Regions from separate parts of the Enterobacter huaxiensis genome, predicted to be linked through region 2. Evidence: predicted binding sites of a transcription regulator. Region 2 holds the regulator's gene; the other holds the start of a gene.
What was found. Region 2 encodes LexA, which represses DNA repair genes until DNA is damaged. Its sites were predicted from a motif close to TNCTGTATGTACATACAGNA; they were not measured.

Region 1 (5,732 bases), 2.2 Mb from region 2:
GCACCCCAATAATCGCCGCGGCACCAATGTAGCGAGAGATGGTCAGCCCAAGCCCTGCCCCGACGAAACCCAGCCCGTCCCAGGAAAATGCACCGTAAATCAGGACGCTGCTGATGATAATGTTGAGGATGTTCATCCCGCCGTTAATCAGCAACGGAATTTTGGTATTACCCGCCCCGCGCAGCGCGCCGCTGCCAATCAGCGCGATAGCCGCCGCCGGATAGCTAAGCACCGTCATCTCCAGATAGGTCAGCGCCAGGTCCTTAACCTCGGGCGTCGCTTCACCCGCGACGATATCAATAATTTCTTTGCCGTAGTAATGGATGACCGCAGCAAGGATTATCGAAAACACGGTCATGATCATCAGCGACTGGCGTGCCGCCTCGCGGGCGCGTTTGGGGTCGAGCTTGCCGAGGCTGAAGGCCACCACCACCGTTGTACCCAGATCGATGGCGGCAAAGAAGGACATCACCACCATGTTAAAGCTGTCCGCAAGCCCGACGCCGGCCATCGCCTCTTTACCGAGCCAGCTCACCAGGAAGGTACTCAACACCCCCATCAGCAGGACGCAGGTGTTCTCCAGAAAAATAGGCACAGCTAGGGGGGTGATTTCACGCCAGAACAGAACACGATAGCTTTTGCGTTTTGCATACCAGGGCGTGCGCATGATCGCCTGGCGTAAGGGGGCGGTGACGTTCAAAATGGACCTTAGCGAGAAAGTTGAAACTCCATTTCAAATGATGGGGTAGAAATGCTCATCCTGCAAAGTATTTTCCATAAAAATATGTTTGGATTTACAACAAACTGACGACAGAATCAGCAATCAATCGCTTTTCCCTAAGATCAGGTTTGACAAAACTTTTTTCGCCGTTAATATGAGCCTCCACACCGATTCCTCTGTAGTTCAGTCGGTAGAACGGCGGACTGTTAATCCGTATGTCACTGGTTCGAGTCCAGTCAGAGGAGCCAAATTTAAAAAGCCTGCTTTTAAAGCGGGCTTTTTGCTTTTCTGCATTCTGTAAGATTGTCGGGTGGCGACTGCGTCTTACCCGACCTGCAAAAACCCTCGAACCCTGTACTCCCGGAAATAAAAAAGGCCCTCTGTCACCAGAGAGCCTTGTTTGCAATCGCTGCGATTACTCGCCTTTTGCTTCAGCGTTTTTGATTTCGCCCATCACTTTCAGCTTTTTGGAGATCTCACGACGCTCTTTGGAGATCTCAGCGTTTTTGATGATGTAGTCATCAACGCGGTCTTCGTAATCGCTTTTCATGCTGGCAATGATGCCCTGAATAGCTTCAACGCTCATGCCTGGCTTAATGTAGTCGCTCAGGTTGTCCAGCAGGAGAACGCGTTTCTGGTTGTCACGGATCTTCTTCTCCACGTCCTGGATTTCACGCTGCAGCTTGTTTTTGCGGCGGAACAGGCGGACGAACTCCAGAACATCCTGGAACGAAGGCTTGGTAGTTTCCATTTTTACACCCCTGATAATGTGAGATTCGGATTCGTTAAAGCAACCGTTGTAACAATAACCTTACTGACAGCGGTCGCGAATGACAATGAGTATATCGTTTGACGCTATCATAACCCCAATTGCTGCTGAATCGAAGCAGCAGCCGTCACATAAGGAGATGGCTGCTTTTTATTTGCGCAGCGCGCGGCAAATAAGGTGCGACAACAGCTCTAGCTGCCGCGCCAGCTCCATACTTAGCCAGACGTAACCGTGGATCGGCGTTTCCGCCACGTTATCGCCCTGCCGCTCGTTCATCAGCTGTTTCAGCTCCGCGACAATCTCCGTCAGACGTTCGCTGTTCGCCAGTATAGGCTGCGGGTTACCCTCATACAGCGCGTGGGCGATGGTCAGCAGCGTTTGCTGCGTCATCTGCTGCGTCTCTTTCAGCGTGTGCGCGTTAAGCATCAGCAGATGGCTGGGGCGAGACGCCCAGTGGGCATTAATCTGCAGCTCAAGCATGCAAACAAGATTTCGGCTCACCGTCTGAATGGCTTCAAAAATCGATTTCTGGATATGGGTCTCTTTGCTGGCTGGCGTAATCAGGCCGCGCATTTTGACGACGTCATTAAGGATTTTCTGCAGATGCTTTTCCAGCCGCGGGCGTTCAACCAGGTTAGGAGAAAATCCGGCCTGGTAGACCCGGTTAAACGCGGTAACGTAGTTCGCCATCTGAATGCGCCAGTGCAGAAACGCGCGCTGCGGCCAGATACCGGTGAAGAGCATTGCCAGCAATGAGCCAAGAATGACATCACCGCTTCGCCACAGCGCGGTCGTCATGTCGCCCGCCGGGGCGCCGACCACCACCGCGAGCGTGATGCCAATCAGCAGCGCCTGATACGGCTTTTTCCCCAGCGCCAGCCAGCCGCAGAGGAACATAGCCGCAGCGCACCACAGCAGCATCACCGGGAAGGAGATCAGCTCCAGCTTCAGGGCAATCAGGCCTAATGCAGAGCCCAAAACCGTGCCGCCAATACGCTCGAAGGCGCGCGGCACAACGTTACCCCAGAACGAAATCGGCCCCATGATGACCACCAGCGTGATCAGCGGCCACGTCCCTTCAGGGATTTCCAGCAGGCGCACCAGGATAAACGTCAGAATAAAGGCCAGCGCAATGCGGCACCCGTGCACCACGCGGTAATGTTTATACAGCCGAATTTCAAACGGCGTTAATGATTTGTCGGGACGCACACCCGCTCTCCAGCTACACGGCAAACCACAATTGTACTGTGTTTTCAGCCGGGTGGATCGTTCCCGGCTGAAAAACCTACCATTAACAGGGTTAACCCGCTTTGTGCTCTACCGCGATATACATTTCAATATCCCAGTAGCCCTCCGCGTTGCCATCGTTGAGATAGCGCTCGAAGCAGGGTTTGGGGGCCATCTGGTATTTGTTGTCCTGCAGGAGGGAGTTGAAGAACTGGTACCACGGCGTGGCAAAGTCATGATTTTCGACGCGCGCTGTCGCTACGGCATAATCACCGGCGGCAATTTCGGTCATCATCACCCCTTCGCTATTGTCGGGGATGATAAAATCATCAGGAACGGTGACTGCCGTATCGCAGCGCAATTTCTCCGCCGGGACTTCATCCGGGTTATCGTAGTAGACCGCCACCCATTCCAGCGGCTGAATGTGACGTCCATCGACCCACATGACCAGCTGTTCAAAACCCTGCTTAACCGTTTTTTCCCACGGCCCCACGAGGTGAAAGCCAGCGATTTTACGTTTCTGTTGCTGCTTGATGCTGTAGTCCATGCTGCCTCCGTTTATTACTGTGTATTTATACACTATAAAGTGGATTGCATATTATCAGCAAACGAGGAGTGTTTATTATGTGAGCAGACTCGCAGCCCCGCCAGTCTGCCCCAAAAGGTTAGAGTTTATGGTGCAGATAATCACCGAGTCGGGAGAAAAGGCCGCCCTTATCAACGCTTTCAAGGGTAACCAGCGGCCAGTGGGCCACCACCTTGTCGCGGTCATACAGCTGAATTTCGCCTACCCGCTGGTGGGCAGCAATCGGCGCTTCCAGCTCTTTTTTATCCAGCACGTATTTGGCCTTAATGTTCGGCACTTCTGCTTTTGGTAAGGCCAGCCAGAAGTCCTGATCCGTTCCTAATTCGATCTGCTCTTTATCGCCGTACCAGATACGTTCGGTTCCCACTTTTTTACCGTTGTGAAGGATCTGCACCGTATCGAAGTTTTGCTGTCCCCAGTGCAGCAGCTTGCGGGCCTGATCTTCACGCCCTTTCGGGCTATCGGCTCCCATCACTACCGCAATCAGCCGACGCTGGCCGTCCACCGCGGAGGCAATCAGGTTAAAGCCCGCCCCGGAGGTGTGCCCCGTTTTAAGCCCGTCCACGTTCATGGTTTTATCCCACAGCAGGCCGTTACGGTTTTGCTGGGTGATTCCGTTCCACGTCAGGCTTTTCTCACTGTACATATGGTAGAACTCAGGCTCGCCGTGAATGATGGCACGGGAAAGCACGGCCAGATCGTAGGCGGAGCTGTGTTGTCCCGGCGCATCCAGCCCGTGCACCGTTTCGAAGTGGGTATCGCGCAGGTGCAATTTTTGCACGTAGTCATTCATCATATTCACGAACTGCGGCTGACCGCCCGCAACGTGATCGGCCAGCGCTACGCAGGCGTCGTTGCCGGAGTCAACAATCAGGCCGCGGCTCAGGTCTCGCACAGAGACGCGATCGCCCGCCTTCAGGAACATCAGGGAAGATCCGTCAAAAACCGGGTTGCCTTTGGCCCACGCGTCGCGGCCTACGGTAACGATGTCATCGGGCGTAATTCGGTGGCTGTCGATGGCGCGGTCAACCACGTAGCCCGTCATCAGCTTGGTGAGGCTCGCCGGATTGCGCTGTTGATGTTCGTTGCCCGCCGTTAAGATCTGACCCGTGGTGTAATCCATTAGCACCCAGGAGCCCGCCTGGATGGCCGGCGGCTGCGGGGAAAAATCCAACGGGTCAGCAGCCAGCGCGGATGAAATACTCGAAGCGAGTAAAGAAACAGCAATAAACAGACGGCGTTTCAACGGTATATCCTCAGGTCATTAAAAATCGTTGACCTTTTTACGGGAGTTCTGATGTCGTTACCTGCCTTAATTGCAAAAAAATGTGACAGCGCGCCGGTTTTTCTCTGAATGCGCCTCGCAAATTTCATCCCTCCCGGCGCTTTTTATTCGGCCTGCCCCTCACGATCGTTTACCATAGAGACGTCATTTTTTAACAGGATGGTATTACTGGTGTCTGATTCTGCCGCGCGTCCCACATTTTTATTCCACGATTACGAAACCTTTGGCACCCACCCGGCGCTGGACCGACCGGCGCAGTTCGCCGCCATCCGTACCGATGAAGACTTCAACATCATTGGCGAACCGGAGGTGTTTTACTGCAAACCCGCCGATGACTATCTGCCGCAGCCCGTCGCGGTGATGGTAACGGGCATTACCCCTCAGGAAGCGCGGGACAAAGGGGTTAACGAGGCAGAGTTCGCCCGCCGTATCCACGATCTCTTCACCGTTCCCAATACCTGCGTGGTGGGTTACAACAACATCCGTTTTGACGATGAAGTGACGCGTAATATCTTCTACCGCAACTTCTACGATCCCTATGCCTGGAGCTGGCAGAACCGTAACTCGCGCTGGGATTTACTCGACATCATGCGCGCCTGCTATGCGCTGCGCCCTGAGGGCATTAGCTGGCCGGAAAATGAGGAAGGGCTGACGAGCTTCAGGCTGGAACACCTGACGCGCGCAAACGGCATCGAACACAGCAATGCCCACGACGCAATGGCGGACGTCTACGCCACTATCGCCATGGCGAAGCTGGTCAAAACGGCGCAGCCGCGCCTGTTTGAGTACCTGCTGGGCCACCGCAGCAAGCAGAAGCTGACGACCCTGATCGACGTGCCGCAGATGAAACCGCTGGTGCATATCTCCGGCATGTTCGGCGCATGGCGCGGCAATACCAGCTGGGTCGCCCCGCTCGCCTGGCATCCCGATAACCGTAACGCGGTGATTATGGTCGATCTCGCCGGTGATATATCGCCGCTGCTGGAGCTCGACAGCGATACGCTGCGCGAGCGGCTCTATACCCCAAAAAATGAACTCGGTGACCTGCCCGCCGTGCCGGTCAAACTGGTGCATATCAACAAATGCCCGGTGCTGGCGCAGGCCAACACGCTGCGTCCTGAAGATGCCGACAGGCTCGGCATTA
Region 2 (5,732 bases):
TTTTTTGCAGCTTTGGCGTGACGCCAACGGAAACCGGAACGCCGCCAAGATCGAACTGACGGGCAACCGCGATGCCATAGTCGGAGACAATCGCCGCGCGGCCAGACGCCGTAGAATTAAGGTTTTTGGTGATCTGATCGGTGCCGTTCAGGGCCGCGTCCAGCGCCACGCCCGCGGCGACCGCATCGCTTCTCTGGATGCCGCGCAGATAATCAATATCCTGCTGATCGATAGAAGAACTGACGCGTCCGTGAGCATAGCCCTTCGCCATGAAGGCCACGGAAAGCGTATCGTTAGGAATACTGACGGCAATCCCCGCCCCTGCCGTAGCGCGCGCGGTTTTACCTTTGAGGTAGTCCAGTTCATCTGCCAGATCTTTGGCTGCGCCCTGGAACTGGTTGATGGAGCCTAACGGATTGGTGATGATCTCGGCAGGCGTCAGATTATCAATCACATCCTGATAGCGATTGATTTTGTCATTAATATTGTCGATTTCGTCCTGAAGATTGTCTTTGTCCGTAATCTGCGCGCCGACGGAGGGCAAAATTACCGTGACGTCATCGTCAGGTTTTGCCTTTGCCAGCAGCGCGGGGTTGATTAACGCCCCGCTGCCATAGCTGCCGGATGCTACGCCGGTGCCACCCATTGCGTCGCTACGTGCTTCTGTCCAGGTATTGGCTGCTCCCGCCTGATTTGCCATAAAAAGGGAGACAGCGATGCTAACCACCGAAAATTTAAATTGTTTTTTCACAGTATGCTCGTCATATAGTTTGTTATGAAATAACCCCCGTCTGTTATCCCCCAGACAGGAACGAACTATTGCTGTGAATAAGAACAAAAAGACCCGCTATTTCCTTAAGTTAAATTATGACCGGGCCTGTTGTTATTTGTGACGGCCCTCAATATTTATAGAAGAGGAACATTATTTTCGCCCAGGTTTTCCATCATGTGGTCCAAAAAACTGAGGGGGATGATCCACCCAGCGATCCTCACGCGTTGCGGCATAGACCGGATTAAACGGATAGTAGATGCGGTTCTGCTTTTTGTTAGCCTCGCCAACCACCAGTAACCGTACCTCTTCGTCGGTGTTATTAATAAAGGTATGACAGACGCCTGTTCCGGCCGGGAACCCCACGCTATCACCTGGCTCCAGCTTCCACAGATAACCGTTAATCCAGGCTTCCGGGTAACCTTCAAGGACGTAGATAAACTCCTCTTCATCGCTTTCTGCATGAGGATAAGATGTGCGCCGACCGGGCGGTAACCGTTCATGGTGAATACCGATACGTCCTAAACCCAGCCTGCGGGCCAGCGGCGCGCCGATCGAAAAAAGCTCGTTGCTGTCGGGATAGGTGGAGTCATCCGCGCCTTCCACGTCGCGCCAGTGCCGAATACAGTCAGGTCTTTTCATGAATAATTCCTCCGAAATACGTTGCGTCAGGTATAGCACAGCCTGGCGGATCTCGGTGTTTTTAGCAGAACATGATAAAGTGACGGTTTCCCCACTCTTTAAACATCCGAGGTGCTGAATGGATAAGTCCACAAAAGAGCTGTTAGCGCAGGCTGAAAAGCTGTGCGTGCAACGCAATGTGCGCCTGACCCCGCAGCGCCTTGAGGTATTGCGTCTGATGAGCCTGCAGCAGGGTGCGATCAGTGCGTATGATTTACTGGACCTGCTGCGCGAGAGCGAACCGCAGGCCAAACCGCCGACCGTCTATCGCGCGCTGGATTTCCTGCTGGAACAAGGCTTTGTGCACAAGGTGGAGTCGACAAACAGCTACGTGCTGTGCCATCTGTTCGATCAGCCAACCCACACGTCGGCCATGTTTATCTGCGATCGCTGTGGCGTGGTTAAAGAAGAGGGGGCGGAAGGCGTTGAAGACATTATGCATTCGCTGGCGGCCAGAATGGGCTTTGCCCTGCGTCATAATGTGATTGAGGCACACGGTTTGTGCTCTGCTTGTGTAGAAGTGGAATCCTGTAGCCATCAGGACGTTTGCCAGCACGATCACTCTATCCTCGTAAAGAAAAAGCCCCGCTAGCGGCAAAAGAAAAGGCGGCCCATGGCCGCCCTCAGAGGGATAACAGCTTATCTACGATTACCAGCGATAATCGTTACGGGTTTCCCAGTCTTTTACTTCCGTTTCGGCTTTGTCTTTCTCGTAGCCATAACGTTCCTGGATTTTACCGACAAGCTGATCGCGCTTACCTTCAATGACGGTCATATCGTCATCGGTCAGTTTACCCCACTGTTCTTTCGCTTTACCTTTGAATTGCTTCCAGTTGCCGCCGATTTCGTCTTTATTCATCATCGTGTCCTCATAGTTAAGCGTTGGGTCGTAACGTCCGTTACGTTCTTTTCTGCTGGACGTGATAATAATTGTAGTGAAGGATTCGGCAGCCGTTTTCATATTCGGAATCTTTAACCGTCACGATATATCGGAGCGGGAAGGAAACCAGGTATTGTTGCGCCAGTGGCGGCGCCAGATGAATGCCAGCGACAGCCCGCGCAGGGAGAGAAAGACGGCCAGCGCCAGCCACAAACCGTGATTGCCCAGATACGGCAGCGTCAGCAGCGTCAGGCCAAAGCCCGCCGCCGCGACGGCCATGCTGTTGCGCATCTCGGCGCCCCGCGTCGCACCGATAAACATGCCGTCCAGCAGATAACACCAGACGCCCACCACCGGTAAAATCATCTGCCAGACGATGTAGCGGTCTGCCAGTTCGCGTATTGCCGGTAACGAGGTCAGCAGTGCAATGATGTGGCTACCGAAGCAGGCATAAATCAGTGCAAAAGCCAGCGCAACAAGACCCGCCTGACGGCAGGCAGCCTGCCATACCTCCTGCAGCTGACCGCGTTGTCGCGCCCCGTAGGCCTGCCCGGAGTGCGCCTCAACGGCATAGGCGAAGCCATCAAGCGCGTAAGCCGTGAAGGTAAGCAGCGTCATCAGTACCGCATTGACCGCAACGATCTCAGGCCCAAGACGGGCGCCAAAGACCGTCAACGCGCCGAAACAGAGCTGAAGCAGGAGCGAGCGCAGCATGATGTCACGGTTAAGCGCCAGCAGCTTGCGGATGTTGCCGCGCCATGCGGTTTTCAGCATCGCGAGGGAGATGCCGCGCATGGCCAGCACGCGCCAGACCATCCACAGGCCGATGACAAACGTGCCGTATTCCGCAATGGCCGTCGCCAGCGCCGCGCCCCGCACGTTCATGTGCAGGCCCATCACCAGCCAGAGGTCGAGCACGATGTTCAGAAGGTTTCCCACTACCAGCAGGATAACCGGCGCGCGGGCATACTGAACGCCCAGCAGCCAGCCCAGCAGGACCAGGTTTGCCAGTGAGGCGGGTGCGCTGAGCCAGCGAATTTCGAGGAAGCGCCGCGCCTGCTCAAGTACCGCCTCGCTGCCGCCCACAATATGGAGTGCCAGATCGATCAGCGGCGTACGCAGCAATACGATTAAGGCGCCTGCGCCGAGCGCGAGAATGAGCGGCTGAACCAGCGCCCGCGCCAGGCGCAGCGGGTCTTTGGCGCCATACGCCTGTGCCGTCAGGCCTGTGGTGCTCATACGCAAAAAGAGCAGCAGCATAAAGAGGAAGCTGGTTGCCGTTGCGCCAATCGCTACGCCGCCCAGATAAACGGGTGAATCCAGATGACCAATGACCGCCGTATCCACCAGCCCCAATAGGGGAACGGTGATATTGGAGAAAATCATCGGCAGCGCAAGACGCCACAGTGCCTTATCAGAAGCCGTCAGCAGTGACATGAAAAATACCGGGAGTGGAAAGTCAATCAGGCTGCGGAGACCCGCAGCCTGTCAGGAAGAGATTACAGCCATTCACCGTTGCGGATAACACCCACTGCCAGACCTTCAATGGAGAAACTCTGTTCACGGAGATCCACCACGATAGGTGAGAATTCATTATTTTCTGGCAGAAGCTGTACCGTATTGCCCTGCTTTTTCAGGCGCTTAACGGTCACTTCGTCATCAATGCGCGCCACTACCACCTGGCCATTACGCACATCCTGCGTTTTATGTACCGCCAGCAGATCGCCATCGAGAATACCGATGTCTTTCATGGACATTCCGCTGACGCGCAGCAAGAAATCCGCACTCGGTTTGAACATGCCAGGATCGACCTGATAGTGTCCTTCGATATGCTGCTGTGCCAGCAGGGGTTCACCTGCGGCAACACGGCCAATTAGCGGGATACCCGTTTCTTCTTCCACCAGCAGGCGGATGCCGCGTGAAGCACCAGAAACAATCTCAATCACGCCTTTACGCGCCAGCGCTTTAAGGTGTTCTTCAGCAGCATTTGGAGAACGGAAGCCCAGACGCTGTGCGATTTCCGCACGCGTGGGTGGCATACCCGTCTGGCTGATGTGATCCCGGATGAGATCAAACACCTCTTGCTGCCTGGTCGTTAACGCTTTCATTCCGCCCCCTGGGTGTATATACAGTTATGCTGTGAGTATATACAGTCAAAGGCGAATTTGGAACCAAAAACTGCACAAAAAACCAGGGACTTAATTATTCTACGAGGCTCATCGGAAATGCGACCAAAGCAGCGTGACCCAGGTGATAGCCGCAGTGATAATCGCCAGTAACACAGCGGCAGACCCCATGTCTTTCGCGCGGCCTGAGAGCTCATGGAAATCCGAGCCAATCCGATCCACAACGGCCTCAATAGCGCTATTAAGAATTTCCACTATCATCACCAGAAGTACGGAACCGATGAGCAGTACGCGGGTAATAGCATCAACGTCAAGGAAACAGGCGATGATAACCGCGACGATAGCGGCAACGCCCTCCTGGCGAAATGCGGCTTCATTGACCCATGCGGCACGGAAACCTTTCCATGAATAGCCGGCAGCTTTGATGATTCGAGTAAACCCAGTGGTATTATTGGCCATTAATAGAACCTTTTATTGGAAATAGCGTCAGTAACTCTAGCAGCAGCGCGTTTCGCTGTAGCCGAAGTATGACGGGTAACAACAGAAATTTTGCGCGCTTTCTGTTATCCTTGCGCAGCAATTGCATTATTAACCAGAGGCTTTACATCGTTTATGTCCGGCTGGCCACGAATTTACTACAAATTACTTAATTTACCATTAAGCGTCCTGGTAAAAAGTAAGTCTATCCCAGCAGAACCCGCGCTGGAATTAGGGCTCGATACGTCGCGCCCTATTATGTACGTTTTGCCTTATAACTCTAAGGCAGACCTGTTGACGCTTCGCGCCCAGTGTCTGGCGCATGATTTACCCGACCCGCTTGAACCGCTGGAAGTCGATGGCACGCTGTTGCCACGCTACGTGTTTATCCACGGCGGGCCGCGCGTGTTCACCTATTACACGCCGAAAGAAGAGTCCATCAAGCTGTTCCATGACTACCTCGACCTGCACCGTAGCAATCCTGACCTGGATGTGCAGATGGTGCCGGTTTCCGTCATGTTTGGCCGCCGTCCGGGCCGCGAAAAGGGTGAAGAGAATCCACCGCTGCGCATGCTTAACGGCATCCAGAAATTCTTCGCGGTCTCCTGGCTTGGGCGCGACAGCTTTGTGCGCTTCTCCCCTTCCGTCTCCCTTCGCCGCATGGCGGACGAGCACGGGACCGATAAGATCATTGCGCAAAAACTGGCTCGCGTAGCGCGTATGCACTTCGCACGCCAGCGCCTGGCGGCCGTTGGGCCACGCCTTCCGGCGCGTCAGGATCTGTTCAACAAGCTGCTGG

Region 1: sbmC (DNA gyrase inhibitor SbmC) is a predicted target of LexA. The motif match lies at 3,280-3,299, and genes of this name have one in related genera.

The regions. Positions count from the first base shown of each region.
Region 1 covers NZ_CP043342.1:1,787,493-1,793,224, reverse strand. The annotation lists gene emmdR (multidrug efflux MATE transporter EmmdR) at 1-667, opposite strand, end outside; tRNA gene D5067_RS08510 (tRNA-Asn) at 894-969, shown strand; gene D5067_RS08505 (DUF496 family protein) at 1,137-1,472, opposite strand; gene D5067_RS08500 (FUSC family protein) at 1,641-2,699, opposite strand; gene sbmC (DNA gyrase inhibitor SbmC) at 2,791-3,264, opposite strand; gene dacD (serine-type D-Ala-D-Ala carboxypeptidase DacD) at 3,383-4,549, opposite strand; gene sbcB (exodeoxyribonuclease I) at 4,760-5,732, shown strand, end outside.
Region 2 covers NZ_CP043342.1:4,536,591-4,542,322, forward strand. The annotation lists gene D5067_RS21650 (conjugal transfer protein TraF) at 1-700, opposite strand, end outside; gene D5067_RS21655 (cupin domain-containing protein) at 923-1,411, opposite strand; gene zur (zinc uptake transcriptional repressor Zur) at 1,530-2,042, shown strand; gene D5067_RS21665 (CsbD family protein) at 2,100-2,309, opposite strand; partial or broken gene D5067_RS24110 (hypothetical protein) at 2,359-2,433, opposite strand; gene dinF (MATE family efflux transporter DinF) at 2,430-3,767, opposite strand; gene lexA (transcriptional repressor LexA) at 3,830-4,438, opposite strand; gene D5067_RS21680 (diacylglycerol kinase) at 4,547-4,915, opposite strand; gene plsB (glycerol-3-phosphate 1-O-acyltransferase PlsB) at 5,069-5,732, shown strand, end outside.